Regions from separate parts of the Streptomyces sp. NPDC093510 genome, predicted to be linked through region 2. Evidence: riboswitches for the same ligand, from Rfam matches in the RefSeq annotation. Region 2 holds a riboswitch; each other region holds the start of a gene.
What was found. Region 2 has a riboswitch for cobalamin ahead of AB0N81_RS07020 (ABC transporter substrate-binding protein). Riboswitches for the same ligand answer to the same signal wherever they lie in the genome.
Positions count from the first base shown of each region.

Region 1: linked by a shared signal. The riboswitch ahead of AB0N81_RS38670 (ABC transporter substrate-binding protein) and the one ahead of AB0N81_RS07020 (ABC transporter substrate-binding protein) in region 2 are both predicted to bind cobalamin.
Region 3: linked by a shared signal. The riboswitch ahead of AB0N81_RS31305 (CoA-acylating methylmalonate-semialdehyde dehydrogenase) and the one ahead of AB0N81_RS07020 (ABC transporter substrate-binding protein) in region 2 are both predicted to bind cobalamin.
Region 4: linked by a shared signal. The riboswitch ahead of AB0N81_RS11440 (energy-coupling factor ABC transporter permease) and the one ahead of AB0N81_RS07020 (ABC transporter substrate-binding protein) in region 2 are both predicted to bind cobalamin.

Region 1 is NZ_JBFBEE010000039.1:91-7,668, forward strand. It holds gene AB0N81_RS38640 (isochorismatase family protein) at 38-622, opposite strand; gene AB0N81_RS38645 (nicotinate phosphoribosyltransferase) at 709-2,037, opposite strand; gene clpS (ATP-dependent Clp protease adapter ClpS) at 2,129-2,443, shown strand; gene AB0N81_RS38655 (DUF2017 domain-containing protein) at 2,469-3,071, shown strand; gene AB0N81_RS38660 (amino acid permease) at 3,444-4,952, shown strand; gene AB0N81_RS38665 (M67 family metallopeptidase) at 5,071-5,493, shown strand; cobalamin riboswitch at 5,466-5,624, shown strand; gene AB0N81_RS38670 (ABC transporter substrate-binding protein) at 5,668-6,642, shown strand; gene AB0N81_RS38675 (iron ABC transporter permease) at 6,639-7,578, shown strand, end outside.
Region 2 is NZ_JBFBEE010000003.1:502,704-510,281, forward strand. It holds gene AB0N81_RS06990 (hypothetical protein) at 1-272, shown strand, start outside; gene AB0N81_RS06995 (alpha/beta fold hydrolase) at 411-1,391, shown strand; gene AB0N81_RS07000 (alpha/beta fold hydrolase) at 1,452-2,195, opposite strand; gene AB0N81_RS07005 (HAD family hydrolase) at 2,275-3,405, opposite strand; gene AB0N81_RS07010 (helix-turn-helix domain-containing protein) at 3,572-4,438, shown strand; gene AB0N81_RS07015 (VOC family protein) at 4,435-4,884, shown strand; cobalamin riboswitch at 4,892-5,077, shown strand; gene AB0N81_RS07020 (ABC transporter substrate-binding protein) at 5,143-6,180, shown strand; gene AB0N81_RS07025 (iron chelate uptake ABC transporter family permease subunit) at 6,318-7,280, shown strand; gene AB0N81_RS07030 (ABC transporter ATP-binding protein) at 7,277-7,578, shown strand, end outside.
Region 3 is NZ_JBFBEE010000023.1:47,332-54,909, reverse strand. It holds gene AB0N81_RS31325 (aminoglycoside phosphotransferase family protein) at 1-145, shown strand, start outside; gene AB0N81_RS31320 (MarR family transcriptional regulator) at 270-728, opposite strand; gene AB0N81_RS31315 (VOC family protein) at 792-1,160, shown strand; gene AB0N81_RS31310 (cupin domain-containing protein) at 1,350-1,919, opposite strand; cobalamin riboswitch at 2,107-2,301, shown strand; gene AB0N81_RS31305 (CoA-acylating methylmalonate-semialdehyde dehydrogenase) at 2,557-4,080, shown strand; gene AB0N81_RS31300 (acyl-CoA dehydrogenase family protein) at 4,086-5,234, shown strand; gene AB0N81_RS31295 (enoyl-CoA hydratase/isomerase family protein) at 5,231-6,313, shown strand; gene mmsB (3-hydroxyisobutyrate dehydrogenase) at 6,310-7,218, shown strand; gene AB0N81_RS31285 (enoyl-CoA hydratase) at 7,215-7,578, shown strand, end outside.
Region 4 is NZ_JBFBEE010000006.1:68,294-75,871, forward strand. It holds gene AB0N81_RS11420 (PTS ascorbate transporter subunit IIC) at 1-1,116, shown strand, start outside; gene AB0N81_RS11425 (APH(3') family aminoglycoside O-phosphotransferase) at 1,236-2,087, shown strand; gene AB0N81_RS11430 (winged helix-turn-helix domain-containing protein) at 2,115-3,128, opposite strand; gene AB0N81_RS11435 (hypothetical protein) at 3,342-3,635, shown strand; cobalamin riboswitch at 3,822-4,006, shown strand; gene AB0N81_RS11440 (energy-coupling factor ABC transporter permease) at 4,036-4,794, shown strand; gene AB0N81_RS11445 (energy-coupling factor ABC transporter substrate-binding protein) at 4,794-5,162, shown strand; gene cbiQ (cobalt ECF transporter T component CbiQ) at 5,169-5,918, shown strand; gene AB0N81_RS11455 (ATP-binding cassette domain-containing protein) at 5,969-6,844, shown strand; gene AB0N81_RS11460 (endo alpha-1,4 polygalactosaminidase) at 6,863-7,578, opposite strand, start outside.

The DNA of each region.
Region 1 (7,578 bases), on a different contig from region 2:
CGGGGAACTGCGCGCCCTGCCCCCACCGGGCCGCCGGTCACACGACGGGCTTGCCGATGAGCCTCACCCCGGCCGAGCCCAGCTCGGCCACCGCGGCCTCCGTCGTCGCCCCGCCGACCCCCGCGGTCAGATCCAGCAGTACGGTGGTCCCGAACCCTTCCCGCACCGCGTCGAGCGCGGTGGCGCGAACGCAGTGGTCCGTGGCGATGCCGACCACGTCGACCTCGGTGATGTCCCGCTCCCGCAGCCACTCCGCCAAGGAGACCCCGTTCTCGTCCGCGCCCTCGAAGCCGCTGTACGCCGCGGAGTAGGCACCCTTGTCGAAGACCGCGTCGATGCCGCCCGAGGCGACCGCGGGCGCGAAGTTCGGGTGGAAGCCGATGCCCTCCGTGCCGGCCACGCAGTGCGGCGGCCAGGAGTCGACGAAGTCCGGCCGGTCGGAGAAGTGGGCGCCCGGATCGATGTGGTGGTCGCGGGTGGCCACCACGTGGCGGTAGCCCGCCGGGGCCTGGCCGATCAGCTCGGTGATGCCGGCGGCCACGTCCGCGCCGCCGGCGACCGCGAGGCTGCCGCCTTCGCAGAAGTCGTTCTGCACGTCTACGACGATCAGTGCGCGGCGCATGGCGGGTTTCCTTCTGCTGGGGGACTACGAGCGTAGAGACTTCGGGTGCGTTGCGGGAGAGGGCGAGGGAAGCACCCGGCGCGGGATCACACGTACTCGGTCGGAATGACCGCTTCGCCTCGCGAGAGCTGCGTCGCCGACAGGGGGAGTCCGGCGCGCGCGGCGGCGTGCCGGTCGCGGACCGCGTCGAGCGGCTCGCGGGCCACGACCTCGCCGCCCTTGACCAGCTCGACCAGGAGCTGCCGGTCCGCGAGCGAGGTCGGCACGGCGCCGGTGCCGACGACCTCGGCCTCGGCGATCCCGTACGCGTCGGCCCGGCGCGCGGCCCACTTGCGGCCGCCCACCGACGACTTGGCGCCCAGCGACTTCTTCGCCACGGGCTCCAGGGGGGCCTTCGGGTCCGCCGAGTGCGCGCGGGCCACCAGCTTGTAGACCATGGAGCAGGTCGGGTGCCCGGAGCCGGTGACGAGCTGGGTGCCCACGCCGTACGCGTCCACGGGCGCCGCCGCGAGCGAGGCGATGGCGTACTCGTCGAGGTCGGAGGTCACGACGATCTTCGTGTCCGTCGCGCCGAGCTCGTCCAGCTGCTGGCGCACCCGGTGGGCGACGAGCAGCAGGTCGCCGGAGTCGATGCGGACGGCGCCGAGCTCGGGCCCCGCGACCTCGACGGCGGTGCGGACCGCCTCGGTGACGTCGTAGGTGTCCACGAGGAGGGTGGTGTTCCGGCCGAGCGAGTCGACCTGGGCGCGGAACGCGTCGCGTTCGCTGTCGTGCAGCAGGGTGAAGGCGTGGGCGCTGGTGCCGACGGTCGGGATGCCGTAGCGGAACCCGGCGGCCAGGTCGGACGTGGTCGCGAAGCCGCCGACGTACGCGGCGCGGGAGGCGGCCACGGCGGCCAGCTCGTGGGTGCGGCGGGCGCCCATCTCGATCAGCGGGCGCTCGCCGGCGGCCGAGGACATGCGGGAGGCGGCGGCCGCGATGGCCGAGTCGTGGTTGAGGATGGAGAGGATCACGGTCTCCAGGAGCACGCACTCCGCGAAGGACCCCTCGACCCGCAGGATCGGCGAGCCGGGGAAGTAGACCTCACCCTCGGGGTAGCCCCAGATGTCGCCCTTGAAGCGGTAGCCGGCCAGCCATTCGAGGGTCGCCTCGTCGACGATGTCCCGCTCGCGCAGGAAGCCGAGGACGTCGGGGTCGAAGCGGAAGTTCTCCACGGCGTCCAGGACCCGGCCGGTGCCGGCCACCACTCCATAGCGCCGCCCCTCGGGCAGTCTGCGGGTGAAGACCTCGAAGACCGAACGCCGGTCGCCGGTGCCGGCCCTCAGCGCCGCCTGCAGCATCGTCAGCTCGTACTGGTCCGTGAAGAGCGCTGTCGACGGAACATCCACCGGCAGGCCAAGGTCCGCTGTGTTCATATGAGGGATGCTACCCCCAATCTCGTCACTCTGACGATTTCGATGGCCGGGCGGGAGGCCATTTGTGCGAGGGCCCCTCCGGGGTGGCAGCATGGGGCAGGTGAGTACGGCTCCCGCAGAAATCACACGCCCGGAATCGGACGAAGAGGCGCTCGTCGTCCCCGAACCGGACGTCCCCTGGATCACGCTCGTGCACAACGACCCGGTCAACCTGATGAGCTACGTGACGTACGTGTTCCAGACGTACTTCGGGTACTCGAAGGAGAAGGCCACGAAGCTGATGATGGACGTGCACCAGAAGGGCCGCGCGGTCGTCTCCAGTGGCACCCGCGAGGAGATGGAGCGCGACGTACAGGCCATGCACGGGTACGGGCTGTGGGCCACCCTCCAGCAGGACCGCAAGTAGCGGACCGGAAGTAGCGACGCATCTGATGCCAGGACAATTCGAAGCGATTCCAGGGGGCGGCGCCGCCGTCGCGCTCGACGAGGTCGAGATCTCGATCATCCGCTCCCTCGCCGTGCAGCTCCTGGAGCTCATCGGTCCGGGACCGGGCGGCGAGGTCTCCGACGACCCGCTCGCGGAGCTCTTCGCCGAGGGGCCGAGCGAACCGCCGGCCGACCCGGTGATGCAGCGTCTGCTGCCCGACGCGTACGGCGGCCCGGGGAGCGAGGACGGGGCGAGCGACGCGGACGAACTGCGGGCGTATTCGTCGGAATTCCGCCGTTTCACGGAGAACGACCTGCGGGCCAAGAAGCGCGACGACGCCCTGGCCGTCATCCGTTCGCTCGACTCGATGACGGCGTCGGGCGAGGGCGGAGCTGTCCTGAAACTGTCGGTCGAGGAGTCCCGGCACTGGCTGGGAGCCCTCAACGACCTCCGTCTCGCGATCGGCACGCGCCTCGAGGTCAGCGACGAGGAGGACGCCGACCTGCTCTACCGGCTCCCCGACTCCGACCCCCGCAAGCCGATGGTGATGGCCTATCTCTGGCTCGGCGGACTACAGGAAACGCTGGTCGGGACGTTGCTGGACTGATTCCGGGCAGAATTCCGTGCACAGGGCAGCGAAATTTGTTGTAGTAGACAGGTTCCGTTCACGCGGCGGCCTGTTCGCTCAGCGGAGTCTCAAATCCGGATAACGATCCCGTCACTTCATTGCCCGCCTTTGTGGTGTCAAGTGCACTTTGTCCGCTTCTCCCTGTGGTGTGCGTCACAGGTGGCTCATTCCCTCACTGTTGCCGCCGTGATAAATCTTCACGACCACTCGGCTACGCCACCCATGTCGCCGAGGGCGCTCGAGCCGGCAGACCGCCGGTAGCACTCCATTCGTATCCGGGGGGATCAGGACCTGATCCGCAGCCACAACGCAGATGTGCGGGCGCGGATCAGCATGGAGAAAGGCGTCACCATGACCTCAGTGCAGGTCGAAGAGCAGCACGACGAGCACGGCGGCAACGGTGTCGCGCAGGACGGCTCGTCCGGCGAGGGTTACCAGCGCGGGCTCGGAGCCCGGCAGATCCAGATGATCGCGATCGGCGGTGCCATCGGCACCGGCCTGTTCCTCGGCGCGGGCAAGGCCATCCACAAGGCCGGCCCCAGCCTCATCCTGGCGTACGCCATCGCGGGCCTCGTCATCTTCTTCATCATGCGGGCGCTCGGCGAGCTCCTCATGTACCGGCCCGTGTCCGGCTCCTTCTCGGAGTACGCACGCGAGTTCATGGGCCCGTTCTTCGGATTCGTGACCGGCTGGACGTACTGGCTCTTCTGGGTCGTCACCGGCATCACGGAAGTGACAGCGGCCGCCCAGTACATGCAGTACTGGACACATGGCTCCGTCCCACAATGGGCGTACGCGCTGATCTTCACCGTCATCCTGTACGGCGCGAACCTCATCTCCGTGAAGCTCTTCGGTGAGCTGGAGTTCTGGTTCTCGATGGTCAAGGTCACCGCCATCATCGGCATGATCCTGATCTGCATCGGCATCCTCACCATCGGCTTCTCCGACGCCGGTGACACCGCGACCGTGGCCCACCTGTGGAACCAGGGCGGTTTCTTCCCCAACGGCATCGGCTCCACGCTGATGACCCTGCAGATCGTGATGTTCGCCTTCCTCGCCGTCGAGCTCGTCGGCGTCACCGCGGGCGAGTCCAAGGACCCGAAGACCGTCCTGCCCAAGGCCATCAACACCGTGCCGTGGCGCATCGCCGTCTTCTACGTCGGCGCGCTCATCATGATCCTGTCGGTCGTCCCGTGGACGCACTTCCAGCCCGGCGTCTCGCCGTTCGTCGCGGCCTTCGAGAAGATGGGCCTCGGCGTCGGCGCCGCGATCGTGAACTTCGTGGTCCTCACCGCCGCACTCTCCTCCTGCAACTCCGGCATGTACTCCACCGGCCGCATGCTGCGCGACCTCGCGCTCAACGGCCAGGGCCCGAAGTTCTTCACCAAGCTCACGAAGAACGGCCTGCCGCTGATCGGCACCACGGCCTCCGCCGCGTTCATGCTGGTCGGCGTCTGGATCAACTACCAGTGGCCGGGCGAGGCGTTCAACTACGTCGTCTCCTTCGCGACCATCTCCGGCATGTGGGCCTGGATCATGATCCTGGCCTGCCAGATCCGCTACCGCCGCAAGGCCGACCGCGGCGAGCTGCCGCAGTCCACCTTCCGGGCCCCGGGCGCCCCGTACACGAGCTGGTTCGCCCTCCTCTTCATCGGCATGGTCATCGTGATGATGGGCGTCGACAAGGACGCGCGGATCTCCCTGTACGCCGCTCCGGTCTGGGCCGCGATCCTCACGGTCGCCTACCTGGTCCTCAAGAGCCGCAACCCGCAGGCCGCGGCGTTCAACAAGCGGAAGTTCGGCCTCTCCGAGGACGCCTCCGCCGGTGCCTCCGACGGCGACCGCCTCTCCAAGGACTGACCGCCTCTCCAAGGCTGACCGCCAGGACTGACCGGCTCCCCAAGGCCGCTGTCCAGCATTCGGGCCCGCTCGTACCACACTTCGGTACGGGTGGGCCCCTCTGCTTATCCTGGCTGCCATGCTGACCATCACCCAGGCCCTTTACGACCAGATCGTCGCGCACGCGCGCCAGGACCACCCCGACGAGGCCTGCGGCATGGTCGCGGGCCCGGAGGGCACCGGCCGCCCCGAGCGGTTCATCCCGATGCTGAACGCCGCGCGCTCGCCCACGTTCTACGAGTTCGACTCGGGTGACCTGCTCAAGCTCTACCGCGAGCTCGACGACCGCGACGAGGAGCCCGTGATCGTCTACCACTCGCACACCGCGACCGAGGCCTACCCCTCGCGCACCGACATCACGTACGCCAACGAACCCGGCGCCCACTACGTCCTGGTCTCCACCGCGGACACCGACGACGCGGGCCCCTTCCAGTTCCGCTCGTTCCGGATCGTGGACGGAGAGGTCACCGAGGAAGAGGTAAAGGTCGTACAGGCATACTGAGCTTTACTCACGAGGGCGGCGGGAGCCAGGAAGCCGGTGCGAACCCGGCACGGTCCCGCCACTGTGACCCCGCCCCCCGGCACGCGCCGGGGCGGGGGAGTCAGGAACTGACCTGCCGCCCTTCTCCACGCAACGCAGGGGACGCGGAAATCCCCTGGAGGAGGCAGTTCAGCCATGTCCCGCCCGATACGCGCCCTGGCCGCCGCGGCCCTGCTCGTCCCGCTCGCCGCGTGCTCGTCCTCGGACTCCGGCCGTGACGCGAAGCCCGCGGCCAAGGCCGCCGGATTCCCGTACACCGTCACCAACTGCGGCGTGAGGACGACGTACGACGCACCGCCGAAGCGCGCCGTCACCATGAACCAGCACACCACCGAAGTGATGCTGGAACTCGGCCTCAAGGACCACATCGCGGGCACCGCCTACCTCGACGACAAGGTCCTCCCGAAGTATGAGAAGGCGTACGGCTCGATCCCCGTGCTCGCCAAGGAGTACCCCTCCTACGAGAAGCTGCTCGCCGCCAACCCCGACTTCGTCTACGGCGGATACGCGAGCGCCTTCCTCGCCGGTGAGGGCCGCAGCCGCTCGGCGCTCGCCAAGTCCGGCATCGAAAGCCGCCTCAACGTAGAGGGCTGCGCCAAGAAGTCCGTCTCCATGGACGACGTCTACCGCGAGATCCGCGAGGTCGGCTCCACCTTCGGGGTGCGGGCCCGCGCCGACAAGTGGGTGAAGGGCGCCCAGCGCGAACTGGCCGCCACCGCCGAGAAGACGAAGGCCAAGGCCAAGGGCGGAAAGCCGCTCTCCGTCTTCGTCTACGACAGCGGCGACAAGACCGCGTTCACGGCGGGCGGCCGCGGTATCGGCAACGACATCATCGAGCGGGCGGGCGGCCGCAACATCTTCGCCCACGTCGACAAGTCCTTCAGCGACGCGTCCTGGGAGACCGTCGTGAAGAACAGGCCCGAGGCCATCGTGATCCTCGACTACGGCGCCACGACCGTCGCCCAGAAGAAGAAGCGGCTCCTGGACGACCCGGTCCTCCAGGACGTCCCCGCCATCAAGAACAAGCGCTTCGCGGTCCTGCCGCTCTCGGACATGGTCACGGGAGTACGAGCACCCGAGGCGGTGAGGAAGCTGGCGGCACAGCTGTGAAGCGACTGCGCTACACCACGGTCACCGCGACGCTCTGCGCGGCTCTCGCGGTGGCCCTCGTGGCCGGACTCGCCCTCGGCTCCGTCCGCATCCCCACCGCCGACGTCCTGGAGATCCTCACAGGCCGCGCGGAACCCTCCCCGTTCCGGACCATCGTGCTGGACGTCCGCCTCCCCAGAGTCCTGCTCGGGGCGACCGTGGGGGCCGGACTCGCCGTCATCGGCACCGTCCTCCAGGCCCTCGTCCGCAACCCGCTCGCCGACCCGTTCCTGCTCGGCGTCTCCTCGGGCGCCTCCGTCGGCGCCGTCTGCGCGATCGTCCTCGGCGGCGTCTTCGGACTCGGCGCGAGCCTGTCGACCACCGTCACGATCCCCGCCGCCTCCTTCGCGGGCGCCCTGCTCTCCCTGATCCTCGTCTACGCCCTGGCCAGGAGCGGCGGCGGCTTCGCCACCGGGCGCCTGATCCTCGCCGGCGTCGCCGTCTCGTACATCCTGACCGCGCTGACCAGCCTCATCCTCGTCACCGCCGACAGCGCGGACCACCTCAAGGAAGTCCTGTACTGGACGCTGGGCGGCCTCGGCAGCGCCCGCTGGGACATGCTCGCCCTGCCCTGCGCCACCCTCGTCGCAGGCACGGCCCTCCTGATGTCCATGGCCCGGCCCCTCGACCTGCTCCTCGCGGGGGAGGAGGGCGCCACCGTCCTCGGCCTGGACGCCGCCCGGTTCCGCGTCGGCGTCTTCGTCCTCGCCTCGCTCCTGACCGGCGTGCTCGTCGCGTACAGCGGAGCCATCGGCTTCGTCGGGCTGATGGTGCCGCACGCCGCCCGCATGCTCGTCGGCGCCGCGCACCGCGCGCTGCTCCCGGTCGTGGCCCTGATGGGCGCGGTGTTCCTGGTCGTCGCCGACCTCGCCGCACGTACCGTCGCCGCGCCGCAGG
Region 2 (7,578 bases):
AGACCGTACCGAAGCCCGTCCTGATCGACCTGCCGTATGTGCCGCTGGAGAAGAAGGCGCTGCCCCCGGGGCGGCCGCGCGAGTGGTACGTCAACCACAACCGCCGCCTCAAGGCCATGCGCCTCGCCATCGCCCTGCTCGACTCGGGCGTCTATCTGCCGAACCAGGCGAAGAACAGCACGATACGAAGCATGGCGGAGGAGGTCGGCATCCATCCGCCGTCCGACATCACCTGCCACATGGTGCGGGCGCTGATGCGGTACAGCCGCTGAGCAAACGCGGGGCCCCTGGCGGGAGTCGGCCGCCGCGGGCCCCGCTCCCGCACGGCCCGCCACGGATTCCGTACGGGTTCCCCACGGGACCCGCACGGGTCTGTGCGGTCATGTGTGCGATGGGACATGCTGGGCCCCATGACCCATCCGGACCCCGTCGGCGAACTGCCGCTCCTGACGACCGCCGAGCTCCCGGACGGCACCCGCCTTCCCGTGCGCGCCCTGCGCGCCCCCGCGCCGGAACGCTTCCTGCCGTCCGGCTCGGGGCCCGCGCCGGGCCCGCCCCCGGCCCCCGCGGTGCTCGTCCTGCCTGCGATGGGCACGCCCGCCCGCTTCTACCGCCGCTTCGCGGCCCGACTGCGCGACGAGGGCCTGACGGCGCTCACCGTCGACCTGCGCGGCCAGGGCGAGGCGGCCCCACGCGCCAGCGGCCGCGGAACGTCCGGCCATGGAACGTCCGGCCACGGAACCTCCGGACGGGGGCACGGTTACCGCGAGATCGTCGAGGAGGACATCCCCGCGGTCGTCGCGGCGATCCGCGCCGAGCTCGGCACCGAAACACCCCTGTACTTCCTCGGCCACAGCCTCGGCGGCCAACTCGGCCTCGTGTACGCCTCATTGGCGAAGGACGCCAAGAACGCGGGTGTCGACGGGGTGGCGGTCGTCGCCACCGGCTCCGTCTGGTTCCGCGCGTTCGGCCCGGTGCGCGGCCCCGGTCTGCTCCTGGTCCAACTGCTCATCACCGCGACGGCGGCCGCGCTCGGCCGCTGGCCCGGCACCCGGCTCGGCTTCGGCGGCAACCAGTCCAAGGGCGTCATGCGCGACTGGGCCCGGCAGGTGCGGACGGGCCGCTACAGCGGCCAGGGCTCCGCGCTCGACTACGAAGCGGCGCTCGCCGCGCTGGACCTGCCCGTGCTCGCCGTCTCCGTCGACGGCGACACGTTCGCCCCGGCGTCCGCCCTCGACCACCTGCTCGGCAAGGTCCCGCGGGCCCGCCTCACCCGCCGTCACTACACGGTGGAGGAGGCGGGCGACCGGCTCGACCACTTCGCGTGGACCCGGTCGGGCGGCACACTCGCCAAGTGGGTGGCGGCGTGGGCGGCGACGCCCGAAACGTAGCCCGGATCAACCGGGTCAACCGGGTCAACCGGGTCAACCGGGTCAACCGGATCAGCCGGATCAGCCGAGCAGCGCGTCCACCAGCCGTCGCCGGTCCTCTGCGTGGTCCCGCAGCCAGGCGCCCAACGCGTGGTCGGCGTCCGGCAGTTCGATGCGCTCGAACCGGGCGCGGGTGGCGAGCGCGGCGCCCACGGCAGCCGTGACCGCGGGCGGAATCACCGCGTCGGTGCCGGGCACGACGAGCACCGCGCGCTCGCCGAAGCCCCGGTAGACGTCGAGCGCGGCGGACTCGCGCCACCGGTCCGGCGTGCGGATGATCTCGGTGAAGCGGCTGTCGCCTGCGCCGAAGGGGAGCGGCCAGGCCTCCGCCGCGTACACGGCGGGTGCGCACAGGCCGACGCCCGTGACCCGCGCGCCGAACCGCGCCACCAGGTCCGCCACGGTCTGCCCGCTCATACTGAACCCGACGAAGACCAGCCGGTCCGCGTCGGGCACCCGCCCCTCGACCACCGCGGCCGCCTGCGCCGACCGCCGCCGCAGGCTCAACTCCCGCAGCGCGCCCGTGCTTTCGCCGTGCCCGGAGAAGTCGAGCGCGAGCGCCCGGCAGCCACGCGCCGCGAAGTCGGCCTGCAGAGGGGCCAGCCGCGCCTTGTTCCCGCCACCGGCGCCGTGCAGCAGGACGACGGTGGTGGCAGGGGTCCGCGCGACGCCCGGCAGCGCCTCGGCGCAGCTCAGCGTCTCGCCGTCACAGGCGAAGGAGAAGGCGGACAGGACGGGTTCCGTGGCGAGGAATTCCTGAGTCATGCCGCCCATCCTGCGCGGTCCAACCGATCCGGTCAGCCGATCCGGTCAGCCGAGCCGGCCGGCGGACCCGGTAAGCCGGTCAGCCGATCTGGTCCGGCGTGACCGTCAGCCACCGCTTGTCCGCGGTCACCTTCCGGCCCAGCTCGCGCTGCCGCTCCGCGTTCTTCTTCTTCATTCCGTCGAGCTGCTTCATGTACGAGTCCTTGCGGTTGACCCAGACGCGCACGCCGCCGTGCTCGACGTCGGCGGAGTGGAACAGCATCGGCCCGTCGCTGACCGGGGTGTCGCCGGCCGCGAGGATCGGCTTCCGCCACTCGTCGATGTACGTGTTGATCGCCGCGGGCTTGCCCTCGTACCAGGTCAGCGGCGCCCACAGGTTCGGCGTCAGCTCGCGCTTCGCGAGCTTCGCGCGGTCCTTCTCGCCGAAGCGGCCCTCGGCGATCTCCTTGCGGGAGCTGGTCACCTCACCGGTCCTGCGGTCCTTGAGCTGCATGGACACCCCGAGGACGTTCTGCGGCTTCACGCCGTAGCCGTACTTCGGGTCGGCGAGCACCATGCGCACCAGGTCCTCGCTGGCCGCGCTGACCACGTACACCTCGATGCCGTGCGCCTGGAGCGTCTTGTAGAGCTGCTGCATGCCGCGCGAGAACTCCGGCGGCTTCACCTCGGTCTTCGTCGGCTTCCCGTCCTCGTAGTACTCGGCGGGGATCGGCTTCTTGTACGCGAGGAGCTCGTCGACGTACCCCTTGAGCTCTTTCAGCGTGAAGCCGGAGAAGATCTGCGCGGCCCACGGGTAGCAGACCTGGTCGTCCACCTCGCACAGCCGGTTGTAGTAGCTGTAGAGGCTCTCCTTGTGCCCTGCCTTGTCCTTGAAGGGGATGACCTTCAGGGACGGGTCCATCGTCTTGCGCGTGAGGACGCCCTTCATCTCCAGGAAGGGGAGCAGCGACTCCTCCAGGTCGTTGCGGTACGTCGTGTTGTCCGCGTCGAAGACGGCGTACGCGCCCTTGTGTCCGTTCTCCGCGATGACCTTGCCGAGCTTCTTCGCAACGGGCTTCGGCCAGTGCGACAGCTCGCGGGCGGTGGCCGCCGAGGTGCCGGCGGCGGTCGCCTCGCTCGTCGGCCACAGTGCGCTGCCCGCGAGGACGGCGGCGGCCAGCGCGCCCGTGGTGCCGATGACGGCCAGCTTGCCCTTTGCCCGTACTGCCATGTCTCTACGTCCCTGCCGTTCCCTGAGAGCGATGCGCGGCCCCGTCCGGAGCGGCGCGCAATGCTATGGGGCGCGGCAGGCATTTCCCATGATCGAAGTCACCGGGGCGCGGCGGCATGAGGCAGGTGAACACGGGTAGCGGAGGGGCTCCGCGCATACTGGGTCCATGGGCTCCCGTGAGTTCGTCCGGGCCGTTCCGCGGCTCGACGGCATGGTCGTCTCCGCGGTCGGCTACCGCACCGCGGGGCAGCGGCCCGCCCTGCACCGGGGCCTCCCGTCGCCGTACCTGACGGTGATCTTCTCGCTGGACGGGCCCATCGCCACCGGCGGCACTCCCGACCAGGCCACGGGCCCGCGGGCCGCGCGCACCGACATCGTCGTGGGCGGCCTGCACCAGAGCCCGGCGTACGTCGTCCAGCCCGAGCACGAGGCGGGCATCCAGCTCGCCGTGCACCCTCTCGCGGCCCGCCCGCTCCTCGGCCTGCCCGCCGCCGAACTGGCCGGACAGCTCGTCGTCGGCGGCACCGACGTCTTCGGCGACCACGCCGCCGAGGTCCGCGAGCGCCTGTGCGAGCTGGACCGCTGGGAGGACCGCTTCACCCTCCTGTCGGCCTACCTGAGGCGGTGCGCCGTCCCGGACCGCGCCGCCTCCGTACGGCCGGAGGTCGCCGAGGCCTGGGCGTGGCTGGCCCGGCACCGGGGCGCGGGCACCCTCGGCGGCCTGTCCCGGCACGTCGCGCTCAGCGAGCGCAGGCTGACCACGCTGTTCCGCGCCGAGACCGGGCTGAGCCCCAAGCAGGCCGCCCGCCTGATGCGGTTCCAGCACGCCAAGGCCGCCATGGTCCGGGCCGTCGCGGCGGGCGGCCCGCCGGACCTCGCCCGGGTCGCCGCCGACACCGGCTACTACGACCACTCCCACCTCGTACGCGACTTCCGGCAGTACACGGAGGCAAGCCCGACGCGATGGCTGGCCGAAGAGTGCCGGAATATCCAAGCCGGGGCACACGACGCGGGAGAAGAGTGGGACACATGAACACCACACCGGACACCACACAGCACCAGCCGCTCACCACACCCGCCCCCGCCATCTGGCCGGCCCTCCAGGCCGAGGACGCCCCCGCGCTGATCGACTTCCTCGTCGGCACCGTCGGCTTCCTGCGCACCGCCGTCTACGAGGACGGCGGCCGCGTCGCCCACGCCCAGCTCGACTGGCCCGAGGGCGGCGGCATCATGCTCGGCTCGTACGACCCCGAGTCGGCCTCCGAGGCCTGCGGCACGCCGGGCACCTCCGGCGCCTACATCGTCACCGACCAGGTCGACGCCCTGTACGAGCGCCTCACCGCGGCCGGCGTCAGGATCACCGCTGAGATCGAGGACAAGCCGTACGGGAGTCGTGAGTTCGGTATCGCCGATCCCGAGGGAAACCGCTGGTCCTTCGGCACCTACCGCGGCGAGCCGAGGCCCGGGCCGACCCCGTGAAGGAGCGTGATAACTTGCGCAAGCCAGTCAAACCCACACCTGGGCCAGGGAATCCGGTGCGAATCCGGAACTGACGCGCAGCGGTGAGGGGGACGGGCGGGGCCACGGCCACTGGACGTCGCAAGACGCCCGGGAAGGCGCCCCGCCCGGCCGATCCCGAGTCCGAAGACCTGCTGGCGCCCTCCGGCCGCTCACCCGGCGGCGGGGGTCCGACGCAGGCCAGGCTCCGCGTATGAGCCGTGACACTCAAGGGATCACGTGTCCTCGACAGCCCGTATATCCGCCCTCCTCTGTGCCTGCCTGTTCGCGCTCACCGCGTGCGGCGACGGCTCCGCACAGAAGTCCGCGGGCAAGAGCGCCGACGGCTACCCGGTCACGGTCGCCTCCTGCGGCAAGGAGGCGAAGGTCGAGGCACCGCCGCAGCGGGCCGTCTCCCTCGACCAGGGCTCCACGGAGATCCTCCTCTCCCTCGGCCTCGCCGACCGCATGGCGGGCACCGGCACCTGGACCGACCCGGTCCTGAAGGGCCTGGAGAAGGACAACGCGAAGGTGGAGCGGCTCGCCGACCGCTACCCGTCGCTGGAGAAGGTCCTCGCCAAGGAGCCGGACTTCGTCAGCGCCTCCTTCCTCTACACGGTCGGCAAGGGCGGCGTCGCCGACCGCGCGAAGTTCGACGACCTCGGCGTCCCCGTCTACGTCTCGCCCACCGACTGCGCGGGCAAGGACAACAACGGCGACGGCGACGGCAAACGCGTCAAGACCCTCACCATGGACACCGTCTACGACGAGGTGCGCGACCTGGCGAAGGTGTTCCACGTCGAGCGGCGCGGCGAGAAGCTGGTCGCCGACATGAAGCGCCGGGTCACGAAGGCGACGAAGGACATCGACAAGGCAGCCGCCGCGGACACCACGCTCCTGTACTGGTTCGCCAACTCCGACGCCCCGTACATGGCGGGCTGCTGCGGCGCGCCCGGCATCATCACCCGCGAACTCGGCACGAAGAACGTCTTCGACGACACCCGCGAGGAATGGCCCCAGATCAACTGGGAGACCGTCGCCGACCGCGACCCCGACGTCCTCGTCATCGGCGACCTCACCCGCAAGTCGCAGTCCGCCGAGAGCGCGGCGGCGAAGATCAAGTTCCTGGAGTCCAACCCGGCGACCAAGAACCTGACCGCCGTGAAGAAGAAGCGGTACGTCCTGCTCAGCGGCCAGGCCATGAACCCCACGATCCGCACGGTCGACGGCATCGAACAGGTCGCCGCGGGCCTGCGGAAGTTCGGGCTGGTCAAGTGAGGGAGGCCGCGCCCGGCGTTCGGGACGGCGTTCGGCAGGGCAGTGGGGACGCCGGCGTACAGGAGGACGTGCCGGACGGCGTACGGAAGGGTGTGCGGCAGGCGCTCCTGTGGCCGGCCGGGGTCGCCGCGCTCGTGATGTCCGTGTCCGTGGCGGTCACCATCGGCCCCGCCGACATCTCCGTGCCCGACGTGTGGGCGACCGTCGCCGCCCACCTCGGCTGGGGCGAGAGCCCGCTCAGCCCGATCAGGGACGGCATCGTCTGGAACCTGCGGATGCCGCGCACCCTGCTCGCCGCGGTGTGCGGCGCGGGCCTCGCGGTCTGCGGGGCGGTCATGCAGTCCCTGCTCCGCAACCCCCTCGCCGACCCCTTCGTGCTGGGAGTCTCGTCCGGGGCGTCCACGGGAGCGGTCGCGGTCGTCGTCCTCGGCGTCGGCGGGGGAGTGGTGTCGGTCTCCGCGGGCGCCTTCGCGGGCGCGCTCTGCTCCTTCGCGCTGGTCCTGCTCCTGAGCCACACGCTGGGCGACACGACGGACCGCGTCGTGCTGTCCGGCGTCGCGGCCATGCAGCTCTTCTCCGCGCTCACGTCGTTCGTCGTCCTCACGGCGGGCGACGCGGAGACCACCCGGGGCATCCTGTTCTGGCTCCTCGGCTCGCTCAGCGGGATCGGCTGGACGGACGTCTGGCTGTGCGCGGCGGTGCTCGCGGTGGCACTGGCCGTCTGCCTCGGCCACGCCCGCACCCTCGACGCCTTCGCGTTCGGCCCGGAGGCCGCGGCGGCGCTGGGCGTCCGGGTGGCCCGCACGCGGCTCGTCCTGCTCTGCACGACCGCTCTGCTGACCGCCGCCCTGGTCAGCTCGGCGGGCGCCATCGGCTTCGTCGGCCTGGTCCTGCCGCACGCGGCCCGCGCGGTCGTCGGCTCCGGCCACGCCCGGCTGCTCCCGGTCACGGTACTCGCCGGCGCGGTCTTCCTGGTCTGGGTGGACACGCTGGCCCGCACGGCCCTGGACCCTCAGGAGGTTCCGGTCGGCGTGGTGACCTCGCTCATCGGCGTACCGGCGTTCGTGGCGGTGCTGTACCGGACGCGGAGGACGACGTGACGTACGACGTGCATCTCTCGCAGGCCACGGGCGCCACAGACGCCACAGACGCCACAGGTGTCACAGTCGCCACAGGTCTCCGTGCCGACCGGGTCTCCCGGGAGGCGGGTGGCCGGCTCGTCGTCGACGGCGTCAGCCTCGCCCCGCCCGCCGGCGCCACCGTGGGACTCCTCGGCCCCAACGGCTCCGGCAAGTCCACGCTCCTGCGCATGCTCGCGGGCGTCCTCGCCCCGGCGTCCGGAGTGGTCACCCTGGACGGCCGCACCCTGTCCGACACGGGCCGCCGCGCGGTGGCCCG
Region 3 (7,578 bases), on a different contig from region 2:
CGGCTACGGCGCCGACGTGGACCTCGACGTGATTCGCGCGTGGTGGTCGTTGCGAAGCCTGCTGGGAGTCCGCTGGCTGCTCGAGCACGGCTTCGACGCGTTCGCGCCGGGCTGCGAGGTCGACGTGCTGCGCTCCCGGATGTGAGGAGCTGGGGCCCGACTGCTACGTAGTGCGCGCACATCTCCGGAGCTTCCTGCGAGGCGGGGTTGGGGTCGGGGTCGGGGTCGGGGTCGGGGTTCAGAGGCTCTCAGGAACTCCGGGGAACGAGCTAGGCGCCGTCGTTGCCATCACGCAGGGAATGGACCATGCTCCGCAGGATCCGGTACGCGCCTGTCCGCTCAGTCTCGGTCATGCCGGCCAGCATCCTGACCTCGACGGACCGGACCGCAGCGGTCGCCTTCTCGAGACTCCGCCGGCCGCGAGGCGTGAGTCGTGCGGGAAGAACCTTCCCGACGGGTGCCTCCGCGGGCCTGGTCACGTACCCCTCTCGTTCCAGGTTCTGGAGCAGCACGTTCATCGTCTGCCGTGTCACGAACGCGCCCCGCGCGAGCTCGGAGTTCGACAAGCCCGGCCGCTGAGCCAGCAGTTCGAGGCAGGAGTAGTGCGTCACGCTCATCCCGAGTGGCCGCAGCACCTCCTCCATGGCTACGCGGAGGGCGCTCGACGCCTCTTTGAGCAGGTAGCCCAGTGACGTCTCCAGGTCGATACCGGCACCGTCTTGTTTCATGTCAGCATTCTGACATAGGTTCACCTGTGTCAGGAAGCTGACACGACAAGAAGGAGCATCATCATGCCCGTCACCGGCCCCGACTTCATCTCGCTCCAGGTGCGCGACCTCGGCGCTTCGCAGGCGTTCTACGAGCAGTACCTCGGCCTCGTCCGCTCGCAGGCCGGGCCCCCGCACGCCGTCGTCTTCGAGACGAAGCCGATCGCGTTCGCGCTCCGCGACATCGTTCCCGGCACCGATCTCGCATCTGTTGCTCAGCCCGGCATCGGTGCCGCGATCTGGCTGCACGCCACCGACGTCCAGGCCATTCACGACGCTCTCGTCGCCGACGGTCACACCATCGTCTCCGCGCCGATCGACGGGCCCTTCGGCTGGACATTCACCTTCGCCGACCCCGACGGCTACCAGGTCACCCTCCACGACCGCGCCTGACCGGCCTACTGTCGGTCGGGCGGCCGCCGCTTGGGAGTGGTCGGGCCCGGGTCGCCGCCGGGTTCGGGCGTCCTGGCACACCGCCTGCCGCCAACGCGTCCAGCAAGACACCTGCGGGCACCGATGCTGGGGCGGTGACCCGCTCCACGGCGCCCGCAGAGTCCTGCGCACGGTGTCGGCCCGCCCCGGTCAGCCCATCGCGGCGGGCTCCGGAGCAGGGACGGTTCCCTGTGCGGTCCGAGCCGCCGACGGGTCGAAGCGCATGGGCGTGATCTGCTTGACGTCGTAACGGCTCCGCATGCGCTTGACCGCCTCGGGGTCCACCGAGTCACCGGCCGACCAGATCTCCGCGATCTCTTCGAAGTAGTGCTCGTGCTCGGGGGACGGGGAGCTCTGGAACAGCATGCGCACCGGTTTGTCCGTGGCGTTCCTGAAGGCGTGCGGGGTGTTGGGCGGCACGAACATGCTGCTGCCCGCGGGGGCGCGTACGACCCTGTCCCCGTCGACGGACTCCCAGTCGAGCCAGTCATCCGTACGTTCGGCGGGCTCGAACGCCAGCAGTTCCAACTCGCCTTCGAGGATGTAGAAGAACTCCTCCGACTGTTCGTGGAAGTGGCCGCCGGTGTCGAAGCCGGGCGGCACGACCACCTCGAAGATGGAGGCGGAGGAACCCTGCGCCCCCGTGGCCTTGAAGGTCACTTCTTGCGCCTTCGTGACCAGCTTGTGCCCCTCACCCGGCAGGCGAATGAGGTCGCTCATGCGATCAACTCCTTGAGTGGAACCGTAAGAACCGTAAGAACCGTAGTGACCGAAGTAAGGCTACGACCCTTACCTTGAGCGGCGCTCGGGCCGAGGGTGGCGGGGGGCAGTGCGGAGCGGCGTCACGTGCTGGTCATCGGCACCGGACGGGGGAACCGGCGCCTCATCAGCTGGGGTCTGGATTTACTAGGACGTCCAACTATATAGTCGGGAGAGAAGGTCCGCGGTGCAGGGAAGTCGGTGTGAATCCGACACGGTCCCGCCACTGTGACCGGGGAGTTCGCCGTCGAGCAGTACGCCACTGACGCGTTGGATGTCGGGAAGGCGGGCGGCGCGCGCTGATCCGGGAGTCAGGATACCGGCCGCGGAATGTCCGTGTTGTCCACGAGGATGGAGCTGACACGCATGGCACCGGCGCGTATCCACGCCACTGATGATCCGCGGCAACCGGCATTTCACGGTTTTCACGGCTTCCACGGCTTCCACGGCCGGGATTTCTCCCGCCCCGTAACCGCCCCTGTCGGCTGACGGCCCTTCGCCATACGCGCTCTCGCGCGGTCACGTGCACACGAGCCACCGCTCGCCTGTGCCCTGTCTCCGCGCGCCATCCCGGATCACCTGACGAGAGCAGGCATTCATGGTCCGCATGCAAGACCGCGCCGCTGTGCGCGAGTTGACCCACTTCGTCGGCGGCAGGCACACCGAGGGGACCTCGGGGGCCTATGGCGACGTGTACGACCCGAACACCGGCCGGATCCAGGCGCGCGTCCCCCTCGCGAACCGGTCGGAGACCGAGGCGGTCATCGCCGACGCCGTCCGCGCCCAGCGCGAGTGGGGGGAATGGAATCCGCAGCGGCGCGCCCGTGTCCTGCTGAAGTTCCTCACCCTCGTCGACCGGCAGAAGGACACGCTGGCCCGACTCCTGTCGTCCGAGCACGGCAAGACCGTCGCCGACGCGCACGGGGACATCCAACGCGGCCTGGAAGTGGTCGAGTTCGCCGCCGGTATCCCGCACCTCCTCAAGGGAGAGTTCACCGACAACGCGGGCACCGGCATCGACGTCCACTCGCTGCGCTCGCCGCTCGGCGTCGTCGCGGGCATCACGCCCTTCAACTTCCCGGCGATGATTCCGCTGTGGAAGGCCGCGCCCGCGCTCGCCTGCGGCAACGCCTTCATCCTCAAGCCGTCCGAGCGCGACCCGTCCGTCCCGCTGCGGCTGGCCGAACTGTTCCTGGAGGCGGGCTTGCCGCCCGGCGTCCTGAACGTCGTCAACGGCGGCAAGGAAACCGTGGACACCCTCCTTGAGGACCCGCGCGTCCAGGCGCTCGGCTTCGTCGGCTCCACGCCGGTCGCCGCACACATCTACGCCACCGCGGCCGCGCGCGGCAAGCGCGCCCAGTGTTTCGGCGGCGCCAAGAACCACATGATCGTGATGCCGGACGCCGACCTCGACCAGGCCGTGGACGCCCTCATCGGCGCCGGGTACGGCTCGGCGGGGGAGCGCTGCATGGCCATCTCCGTCGCCGTTCCGGTGGGCGAGGACACAGCTGATGCCCTTGTCGCCCGCCTGAAGGAGCGTATCGGCACCCTGCGCATCGGACCCGGCGACGACCCTCAGGCGGACTTCGGCCCCCTGGTCGGCCAGGACGCCGTCGACCGTGTCCGTTCGTACGTCGATCTCGGTGTGAAGGAAGGCGCCGAGCTCGTCGTCGACGGGCGGGACTTCAGGCTGGACGGTCATGAGCAGGGGTTCTTCACCGGGGCCAGCCTCTTCGACCGGGTCACGCCCGGCATGCGGATCTACCAGGAGGAGATCTTCGGACCGGTCCTGTGCGTGGTTCGCGCGGCCGACTACGAAGAGGCACTGCGACTGCCGAGCGAGCACACCTACGGCAACGGCGTCGCGATCTTCACGCGCGACGGCGACACGGCCCGCGACTTCACCCGCCGCGTGAACACCGGCATGGTCGGCGTCAACGTCCCCATCCCGGTTCCGGTCGCCTACCACACCTTCGGCGGCTGGAAGGCGTCCGGTTTCGGTGACCTGAACCAGCACGGCCCGGACGCCATCCGCTTCTACACCCGCACGAAGACGGTCACCTCGCGCTGGCCCGCCGGGCTCCGCGCAGGCGCGAGCTTCACGATCCCGACCATGGAGTGAGCGGCATGACCCACACCATGCTCACAAAGGACCAACAAGCCCTGATCGAGACGGTGTTGGACTTCGCCCAGGACCACATCGCCCCGCACGCGGTGGACTGGGACCGGGACAAGCACTTCCCCGTCGATGTCCTGCGCAAGGCGGCCGGGCTCGGCCTCGGCGGGGTGTATGTCCGGGAGGAGTCCGCAGGGTCCGCCCTCAGCCGCGAGGACGGTGTCCTCGTCTTCGAGGCGCTCGCCTCGGGCTGCCCCTCCATCGCGGGCTATCTGTCCATCCACAACATGGTCGCCTGGATGATCGACCGCTATGGCGACCCCGACCAGCGTGCTGCCTGGCTGCCCCGGCTGTGCGCCATGGACGACCTGGCCAGCTACTGCCTGACCGAGCCCGGCACCGGCTCGGACGCGGCGGCTCTCACCACCAGGGCCGTCCGTGACGGGCAGGACTGGCTGCTCACGGGCGTGAAACAGTTCATCTCCGGAGCCGGCGCGTCCCAGCTCTACGTCGTCATGGCCCGCACAGGAGGCGACGGTGCCGACGGGATCTCCGCCTTCGTGGTCGACAAGGACGACACGGGTGTCTCCTTCGGCCCGAACGAGCAGAAGATGGGCTGGAACGCGCAGCCCACCAGGCAGGTCATCCTGGACGGCGTCCGCGTACCCGGCAACCGGCTCCTGGGGCGGGAAGGCCGGGGGTTCCGCATCGCCATGAACGGCCTCAACGGCGGCCGTCTCGGTATCGCCGCCTGCTCCCTCGGCGGGGCCCGCAGCGCGCTCGACCGCAGCCTGGTCCACCTCGCCGACCGCGAGGCGTTCGGCCGCCGCCTCCTGGACGCCGGGGCGTTGCGCTTCCGCCTGGCCGACATGGCGACCGAACTCGCCGCCGCCCGTGCCCTCGTACGACAGGCGGCGCAAGCCCTCGACCGCGGCGACCCGCAAGCGCCGTACCTGTGCGCCATGGCGAAGAGGTACGCGACGGACACCGGCTACTCCGTGGCCGACCGCGCACTCCAACTGCACGGAGGGTACGGCTATGTGAGCGAGTACGGCATCGAGAAGATCGTCCGCGACCTACGGGTCCATCAGATCCTGGAAGGGACCAACGAGATCATGCGTGTCATCGTCGCCCGCGGTCTGACGGAGGTGTACGGATGACCGGCGACGACCGGCACGTCCTGCTGCGTACCGAAGGCCGCGCCGCCCACATCACCCTCAACCGGCCCCGCGCACTCAACTCCCTCACCCACGCGATGGTGCGCCGTGTCGACGAGGCGCTGACGGCGTGGGAGCACGACGACCGTGTCGAAACCGTCGTCATGAGCGGGGAAGGAGAGCGGGGGCTGTGCGCGGGCGGCGACATCCGCGCCATCCACGACGACGTACGCGATGCGCACGGAACGGCGACCGCCGCGTTCTGGCGCGACGAGTACCACCTCAACGCCCGGATCGCCCGCTACCCGAAACCGTACGTCGCCCTCATGGACGGCATCGTGATGGGAGGCGGCGTCGGCATCTCCGCCCACGGCAGCGTCCGCATCGTCACCGAACGCTCGCGTGTCGCCATGCCGGAGACCGGAATCGGCTTCGTCCCCGACGTGGGCGGCACCTATCTGCTCGCCCTGGCGCCGGGGGAGTGGGGCACGCACCTCGCGCTGACCGGAGCGCCGATCGGCGCGCGCGACTCCCTGCTGTGCGGACTCGCCGACCATCACATGCCGTCCGCCTCGCTCCCCGCCTTCGCCGCGGATCTCTCCCGCATGCCAGTACGAGAGGCACTGCTACGGCACGTACAACAGGAGACGCCACCGGGCGAGTTGGCCGAGCAGCGGCAGTGGATCGACACCTGCTACGCCGCCGACACCGTGGAGGAGATCGTGGGCCGGCTGCTCGGACACGGCGACCCCGCGGCCAAGGAGGCCGCCGAGACGCTGCTCGCCAAGTCGCCCACCGCACTCAAGGTCACACTCGCCGCCCTGCGCCGCGCCCGTCGGCTCGGGTCGCTGGAACGCGTCCTGGACCAGGAGTACCGCGTCTCCTGCGCGGCCCTGACCGCCCCCGACCTGGCGGAGGGCATCCGCGCCCAGGTCATCGACAAGGATCGCGATCCCCGCTGGTCGCCCGCGACGCTCGGCGAGGTCACGGGCGCCGATGTGGACCGGTTCTTCGCACCGCTCGGCGCACGGGAACTGGGCCTCGCCGCGCACGACGACACCACGACGGAGGTGGTCTGGTGAGCAGGACCGTCGCCTTCATCGGGCTCGGCCACATGGGCAGACCGATGGCCGCCAACCTCGTCCGGTCCGGCCACCGGGTACTCGGCCACGACCTCGAACCCGCCGCTGTCGGGAACGCCGTGAAGGCCGGCGTCGAGGCGGTGCCGCGGGCGGCCGACGCCGTCGCTGAGGCGGACATCGTCCTCACCATGCTCCCGGCAGGGCGCCACGTCCTCGGTCTCTACGACGACATCCTCGTCGCGGCCTGCCCCGGCACCCTCTTCGTGGACTGCTCGACCATCGACGTGAGCGACGCCCGCGCAGCCCACGAGCGGGCCCTCGCCGCGGGCATGCGCGCCCTCGACGCACCCGTGTCCGGAGGCGTGGTCGGCGCGGAAGCCGCCACGCTCACCTTCATGGCCGGCGGGGGAGAGGCGGAGTTCGCCGAGGCCCGGCCGCTCCTCGACGCCATGGGTAAGAAGGCCGTGCACTGCGGCGGCGCCGGTGCCGGCCAGGCCGCCAAGATCTGCAACAACATGATCCTGGGCGTCTCCATGATCGCCGTGAGCGAGGCGTTCGTCCTCGCCGAACACCTCGGACTGTCCCACCAGGCCCTGTACGACGTGGCGTCGACGGCGTCCGGACAGTGCTGGGCACTCAGCGTCAACTGCCCGGTGCCGGGGCCGGTTCCCACCAGCCCTGCCAACCGCGACTACCGTCCTGGCTTCGCGGCCGCGCTCATGGCGAAGGACCTCGGCCTGGCCGCCAACGCGATCGAAGGGGGCGGTGTACGTGCCGAACTGGGCCTGAAAGCCGCGGAGGTGTACCAGGCGTACGCCGAACAGGTGGGCGCCTCCGAGGACTTCTCCGGCATCGTCCGCACCATCCGGAGTACCGTCGAAGCCCCTCAGGGAGACCCGACATGAGTACCGAAGCCGGGCAGCACCACGAGACGATCCTCGTCGAACGCACCGGGCGCACCGCCCTGATCACCCTGAACCGTCCGCGGGCACTGAACGCGCTGAACCTCACCGTCATGAAGGAGGTCGTCGCCGCGGCAGAGGAACTCGACCGGGACCCGGAGTGCGGCTGCCTCATCATCACCGGCTCCGCCAAAGCCTTCGCGGCGGGCGCCGACATCAAAGAGATGCAGCCCCGCGACTACATGGACATGTACCTCGCCGACTGGTTCGCGACCTGGGACCGTCTCGGGCAGCTGCGCACCCCGACGGTCGCCGCCGTCGCCGGGTACGCGCTGGGCGGTGGCTGCGAACTGGCGATGCTCT
Region 4 (7,578 bases), on a different contig from region 2:
GTCGGCGGCGTCCTGCTCGGCATTCTGCTGGTGGCCCTGCCCGCCTTCGCGCATCCCTGGACCAAGCGCGTCACCGGCAACGACAGCGTGGCGATCGGCCACTTCGGGACGGCCGGATACATCGCGGCCGGTGCGACCGGGCAGTTGGTGGGCCGCCGCAGCCGCAGCACCGAGGAGATGAACCTCCCCGAAGGGCTGCGCTTCCTGCGCGACTCGATGGTCGCGACCGCCCTGTCCATGGTGCTGATCTACCTCATCATGTCGCTGCTCTTCCTCGGGAAAGCAGGCAAGGAGGAGGCGTTCAAGGCGTTCGGCGAGAACGGGGCGGCGGGCGCGAGCGACGTCGGCGACTACGTCATGCAGTCCGTCATGCAGGGCCTGCAGTTCGGCATCGCCGTCGCCGTGATCCTCTTCGGCGTCCGGACCATCCTCGGCGAACTCGTCCCCGCCTTCCAGGGCATCGCCCGCAAACTGGTGCCCGGCGCGGTGCCCTCCCTCGACGCGCCCATCGTCTTCCCGTACGCGCAGAACGCCGTCCTCGTCGGCTTCGTCTCCAGCTTCGTCGGTGGCCTCGTCAGCCTCGGTCTGCTCGCCTGGATCTTCCACCCGGCCTTCGGGCTCGCCCTCGTCCTGCCCGGCCTGGTCCCGCACTTCTTCACCGGCGGTGCGGCCGGGGTCTACGGCAACGCGACCGGCGGCCGCCGCGGCGCGGCCCTCGGCGCCTTCGTCAACGGCGTCCTCATCACCTTCCTGCCCGCGCTGCTCCTGAAGGTCCTCGGCGCGTTCGGCGAGGAGAACACCACCTTCGGCGACGCCGACTTCGGCTGGTTCGGCACGCTCATCGGCTACGCGGCCAAGACGGGGGAGACCGGCGGAGTCGTCCTGATGCTGCTGATCGGCGCGGCCGTCCTGCTCGGCGCGATCGTCGTCCAGAAGCGGGTCGTGGAGACCGGCTGGGACCCCGGCGCCCACCGCGACGCGCTGCTGCCGCGGGACGAGGCCCTCACCACACCCGCCGGGACGCCCGACGCCGGGCCCCCGGTCGCGTACGCGAAGATCGCGCCCCCGCGCGGAGCCCCGAAGCCGCCTCCGCCGGACCGCGCCGACGGGGCCTGAGACGGCCGGACGGGGCCCGGGGGCGGCCGGACAGGGCTCGGGGACGGCCGGACAGGGCCCGGGGACGGCCGGAAATATCGGGTGGGTGCCGCAGGGAGCCGCCTGCCATCATGCCGATCATGAGCAGCGATCTGCGGCGGAGGTACGCCGCGTACCGATGGACCCCCGCGACGAACGGCGCGTCCGGCGCCGAGGTGCACCACCTCACCGGAGCGGGCACGGGCGAACCCGAGCTGTACGTGAAGGCCGCCCCCGTCACGCCCGACGGCTCGCCTTCAGACCTTTCCGATGAGGCCGACCGCCTCGCCTGGCTGGCCGGCCGCGGCATCCCCGTGCCGCGCATCGTCGAGCGGGGCGCCGACGACCGCGTGGCGTGGCTGGTGACCGAGGCCGTGCCCGGCAGACCGGCCGCCGACGAGTGGCCCCCGGAGCAGCGGTCGGCGGTGGCGGAGTCGCTCGCCGACCTCGCCGCGGCCCTGCACCGACTGCCATCGGCCGACTGTCCGTTCGACCGCGGCCTGCCGGTCACCATGGAGCTGGCCGCCCGCAACGTGGCCGAAGGCCTCGTGGACCTGGCCGACCTCGACGAAGAACGCGCCGGATGGACCGGGCAGCGCCTCCTCGACGAGCTGCGCCGCACCCGCCCGGCGACGGAGGACCCGGTGGTCACCCACGGCGACCTCACCCCGGAGAACGTCCTGCTCGACCCGGTCACCTGCCGCGTCACCGGAGTCATCGACGTCGTCCGGCTCGGCCGGGCGGACCGGCACACCGATCTCGCCGTCCTCCTGCGTGAGCTGTCGCACGAGGAGGACCCGTGGTTCGGACCCGCGCACGCCGAACGGTTCCTGCGCCGGTACGAGGAGCGGGTGGTGGCAAGCGAGACCGACGTCGTCGACGCGGTCGACGCGGCCGATGTGGTCGACAAGGAGAAGCTGGCCTTCTACCAGCTGCTCGACGAGTTCTTCTGACGGGTCACGGGTGACGGGGCGGCCCGGTCAGCCGCTGCCCGCGTCGAGCAGTACGCGTCCGGCCGGTGTGAGGGTGTGCAGGACGCTCTTGCCGTCGCGGGTCTGGGCGGTGAGTCCGGCGCGGCGCAGGACGGTGGCGTGCTCGCTGGCACTCGCGAGGGAGATACGGGCGTGTGCGGCGAGCCGGCCCGTGGTGCAGGCGGGGTGGTCGCCGATGACGCGCAGCACGGTGGCGCGGGTCCGGCCGAGGAGCGCGGTCAGGGCGGGCGGGACCTCGGAGCCGGTCAGCGCTCTCGCGGTGAACACGGCGGGCACGGCGTCCTGTCGGCCGTCGTACAGGGGGTAGGTGATCCAGGGCTGGGGCTCGGCGGTGTCGTCCAGGGCGGGATAGTGCGAGCCGAACAGGGTGGGGATCAGCAGGAGCCCGCGCCCGCCGAGGTGGACGTCGGCGTCGCGCCCGGAGGCCATGGTCAGGTGCAGGACGGGCGGGCTCCACGAGATGTGGCGGGGGTTGAGTCCGCTCAGGAGACGCTCGACGCCGTGCCCGGCCAGCTGGTGGAGCCGCCGGGTCCGGTCGGCCTGGGCGAGCCGGTCGATGCGTGACCAGTACGGCGCGATGAAGTGCCGGTGCGCATGGGAGACGGTATCCGCCAAGTCCCCCACCAGCGACGGGTCCTGGCCGAGCGAGCGGACGGCGGACGAGGGAGCTCCGGGGCGGCCGGAGGCCCAGTGCCTGAGATCCTTGCGGACGCGGTCGGCAGAGGTGCAGCGCAGCCTGTCGAGCAGGTCGTCCGGATCGCCCTCGCCGCTGAGGTCCAGGAAGTCCACCGCAGCGCCCGTGGCGGGGATCAGCTCGCACAACGTCCGCACCTGGGGCGGCAGGTGCCGGGCGGCCCGGTTGCGCCAGGCGTCGAACCGGACCGGGTGCGAGCGCTCCTGCAGCAGCCGGACGGCGATCTCCAGTTCGAGCAACGGTCGTGGCGCAGGGGCCAGACGAGTGCGGGCCAGGTCATCGGCCGTGAAGTGGATGCGCAGGGTCACCCGGGCGATCCTCCTCGCGAGCCTCGTTTCGGGCCAGCCCGAAACGAGTCGATCAGTGGCGCTCGCGGGCCAACACTGACAGGGCCGGGACAACACACCGGAGTCCCGGCTCAGGGGGGACGGCGCCGCGCGACACCTCGACTGTCCGCGGCGCCGGTGCCCCCGGTCCCGATTCCCCTACCGCTCCCGACGAAGGGAAGATCTGTGCGTCACATGAAGAAAGCCGCCCTGCTCGTGTCCGCGACGGCCCTGACCACCGCGCTCGCGGCCACGCCCGTGGTGGCCGACATGCACCGGAGCGGCGCCGCCCGGGCCGCCGCGTCCTCCGGCGCGAACACCGCCGCGTCCGCCGACGAGTTCGGCGCGATGTCGTGGATCTACGTCGGCACCTACCGCACCAAGTCCGCCTGCGAGGCCGACGGCCGGAGCTCCATCTACGCCGACTGGGCCTGTAAGCCGAACCCCAGCAGCGGCAAGTGGCAGCTGTGGGTGGACGACGAGTCGTGATCGCTCTGTCGAAGACGCTCGGACACTGAGCGTGCAGGGCCCCCGCCCCCGAGGGTGGGGGCCCTGCACGTTCGGGGCGGCCACACCTGCACACGGCCTCTGAGCAGGGGCGCACGCGGTGGGGGTGTGCGGACGGGTGTGCATCGTCGCGACCGCCGTGCAAGTTGTCAGGCAGATCTTTGCGCACTAGTGTCACCACGCCTTGGTGCACGGGAAATCCGGTGTGATGCCGGTGCGGCCCTCGCCACTGTGATCGGGAAGTCCGGCTCCAGCCCTCGCGGCAGCCACTGGGTACGCACGTACCCGGGAAGGCGGAGTCCGGTCGGTACGACCCGTCAGCCAGGAGACCGGCCAAGGCACGTTGTCCATCCACGAGGTGCTGGAGAGGGTCTGCTGAGCCATGCACATAGCCGAGGGTTTCCTCCCGCCGGCGCACGCGATCGCCTGGGGCGTAGCGTCCGCGCCGTTCGTCGTCCACGGAGTCCGCTCCTTGACCCGTGAGGTCAAGGAACACCCGGAGAGCACGCTGCTCCTCGGTGCTTCCGGGGCCTTCACGTTTGTCCTTTCCGCGTTGAAAATCCCCTCGGTCACGGGCAGTTGCTCGCATCCGACGGGTACCGGCCTGGGAGCGATCCTGTTCCGGCCACCGATCATGACGGTGCTCGGCACGATCACCCTGCTCTTCCAGGCCCTGCTGCTCGCCCACGGCGGCCTCACCACCCTGGGCGCCAACGTGTTCTCCATGGCGATCATCGGCCCCTGGGCGGGGTACGCGGTCTACCGGCTCCTCAAGCGGTACGACGTGCCGCTGATGGTGGCCGTGTTCTTCGGCGCGTTCGTCGCCGACCTGTCCACGTACTGCGTCACCAGCGTCCAGCTGGCCCTGGCGTTCCCCGACCCCGGCAGCGGGTTCCTCGGCGCCCTGGGCAAGTTCGGCGGCATCTTCGCGGTCACGCAGATCCCCCTGGCGGTCAGCGAGGGACTCCTCACCGTCCTGGTGATGCGTCTGCTCGTGCAGTCGAGCAAGGGCGAGCTCACCCGGCTCGGCGTCCTGCTGCAGAGCAAGGGAACCGCCGCCAAGACGGCCGAAACGCAGAAGACGCCCGAGACACCCGAGACGTCCAAGACGACCGAGACGCAGACGGAGGCCAGCGCCTGATGAGCCGGAACGCGAAGATCAACACGCTGCTGCTCCTCATCGTCGCCGCACTCGCGGTACTGCCCCTGGCGCTCGGGCTCGGCGACGACGAGGAGGAGCCGTTCGCCGGCGCCGACGCCCAGGCCGAGACGGCGATCACCGAGATCGATCCGGACTACGAACCGTGGTTCTCGCCGCTGTACGAACCCCCCTCCGGGGAGGTCGAATCGGCGCTCTTCGCCCTTCAGGCGGCCATCGGCGCGGGCGTCCTCGCGTACTACTTCGGACTGCGCAAGGGGCGCCGCCAGGGTGCGGAACAGGCGCGGTCCGAGAAGCCGGGCGACGCGGTCGGCGCGGACGGCACCCGGTCCGAGACCGAGCAGGTCTGACCCGGCGTGCTGCCCATCGACGCGGCGGCGCACAGCAGTCGCTGGCGCCGCCGGCACCCCGTGGACAAGGCCGTGCTCGGCCTCGGCCTCACCGTCCTGGCGATCTCGCTGCCGCCCTGGCCGGGCGCCGTGCTGGTGCTGGTCGCCGCGGTCGGCCTGCTGCTCGGCCCGGCGGGCGTGCCGCCCGGCAAACTGTGGCGTGCCTACCGAGTGCCGCTCGGCTTCTGCGTCACCGGCGCCCTGACCCTGCTCGTCCAAGTCGGCGGTCCCGGTGGGTTCGTGGAGTTCGCGGAAGGCGGCCCGGCGCGCGCCGGCGGGCTGCTCCTGCGGACGTCCGCGGCCTCGCTCGGCGTGCTCCTGTTCGCCTTCACCACGCCGATGTCGGACCTGCTGCCCCGCCTGGTGAAGGCGGGCGTGCCCGCGCCCGTCGTGGACGTGGCACTCGTCACGTACCGGATGAGTTTCCTGCTCCTGGACTCCATGAGCCGCATCCGGCAGGCGCAGGCCGCCCGGCTCGGCCACACCACCCGCGCCGCGACCTGGCGTTCCCTCGCCGGTCTCGGCGCCACCGCGTTCGTGCGGGCCTTCGACCGGGCGAGCCGCCTCCAGGCCGGACTCGCCGGACGCGGCTACGACGGCACCCTGCGCGTCCTCGTGCCCGAGGCCCGGGTCTCACGGCCCTTCATCGCCGCGGGCGCGGCCCTCCTGGTGGGCCTGGTGGCCCTGACCCTCGTACTGGAAAGGTTCCTTCCATGAGCGCCGAGAGTGCCGAGAGCGCCGAGAGCGCCGTGAGCACGGAGAGCGCCGTGAGCGAGCCCGTGGTCGCTCTCCGCGCGGTGTCCTACGCGTACGAGGACGGGCCCACCGTGCTCAGCGGCCTGGATTTCGACGTCGTCGAGGGCCGGGCCCTCGCACTGCTCGGCCGCAACGGCAGCGGCAAGACCACCCTCATGCGGCTGCTCAGCGGCGGACTGCGCCCGGCGGCGGGTGAGTTGACGGTCGACGGCGTCCCGGTGACGTACAACCGCAAGGGCCTGACGCGGCTGCGGACGACCGTGCAGCTGGTGGTCCAGGACCCGGACGACCAGTTGTTCGCCGCCTCCGTCGAGCAGGACGTGTCCTTCGGCCCGCTGAATCTCGGCCTGCCCGACACCGAGGTCCGGGCCCGGGTCGCCGAGGCGCTGGCCGCACTCGACATCGTCGCGCTCGCCGACCGGCCCACCCACCTGCTCTCCTACGGCCAGCGGAAGCGGACCGCCATCGCCGGCGCGGTGGCGATGCGGCCCCGCGTGCTCATCCTCGACGAGCCGACCGCGGGGCTCGACCCCGACGGCCAGGAACGCCTCCTCACCACCCTGCAAGGCCTGCGGGACACGGGAACGACCGTGGTGATGGCGACCCACGACGTCGACCTGGCCCTGCGCTGGGCCGACGACGCGGCGCTGCTCACACCCTCCGGGGTACGGACGGGACCGGTGGCCGCGATGCTGGCCCGGCGGGACCTCCTGACCCAGGCCGGACTGCACCTGCCGTGGGGGATCGCCGTCGGCGAACTGCTGCGCACGCATGGCCTGTGGGCCGGGGCGGGGCAGGGGCCGCGAACCGCCGAGGAGCTGGCGGCTCTGGCGGCCGGGACACAGCTCGGCGGAGTGAGCGGAGCGAGCGGACGTCGCGGTCTATGACCTGGACGGGGCATCCGCTCAGCAGTGCCGGTACACGTAGCCGTCCTCGCCGGCGGGCCGGACGTCTCGGTCGCGCAGTGTGACGGAGAGCTTCTTGCCCCAGGTGCGGCACGCCGTGTCGAAGTCCTTCTTCACGTACTCGATGTCGAAGACCTTCCCGTCGTACGCGGACGCGAAGTCCGGGCACTCCTTGTAGCGCGCGCACTCCTCGGTCACGGCGAAGTCGAAGCCGATCCGCTTCCGGTGGTCCAGCAGGTCGGTGGTGTTCTTCTGGGCGATGGCCAGGCCCTGGCGGTGCGCGCGCTGGGCCAGGAGCCGGGCGAAGGCGGCCGCGTCATCGGCGGTGAGCAGCCCGTCCGAGCGTTCGTAGGAGTCGAGGTTGTCGGGCTCCACCGCGTCGAAGCCCGCCTTCGCGCAGCCGTCGATCCACTTGCCGACGATCCCGGCGAGGGCCGTGCGCTTCTTCTCGGTGGAGATGTCCAGCAGTGGCTCCTCCCAGTCCTCGTCGACGACCTTGTCGCCCTCGTCGTCGCGGAGGAGGAGAGCGTCGTGCTCGCGCTCCCACCAGCGTGCCGCCTTCATCCCCGGCTGGGCCTGGAAGGCGTTGACGTAACAGATGTTGTAGCGGCCAGGGACGGGATCGGCGCTGCGGTCGCGCGAGACGGCGCGCACCTTCGACGGAGGGGCGTAGGCGCCGCCCAGCTGGTAGTCGAAGGCCGCGTCAACGGGCGGCT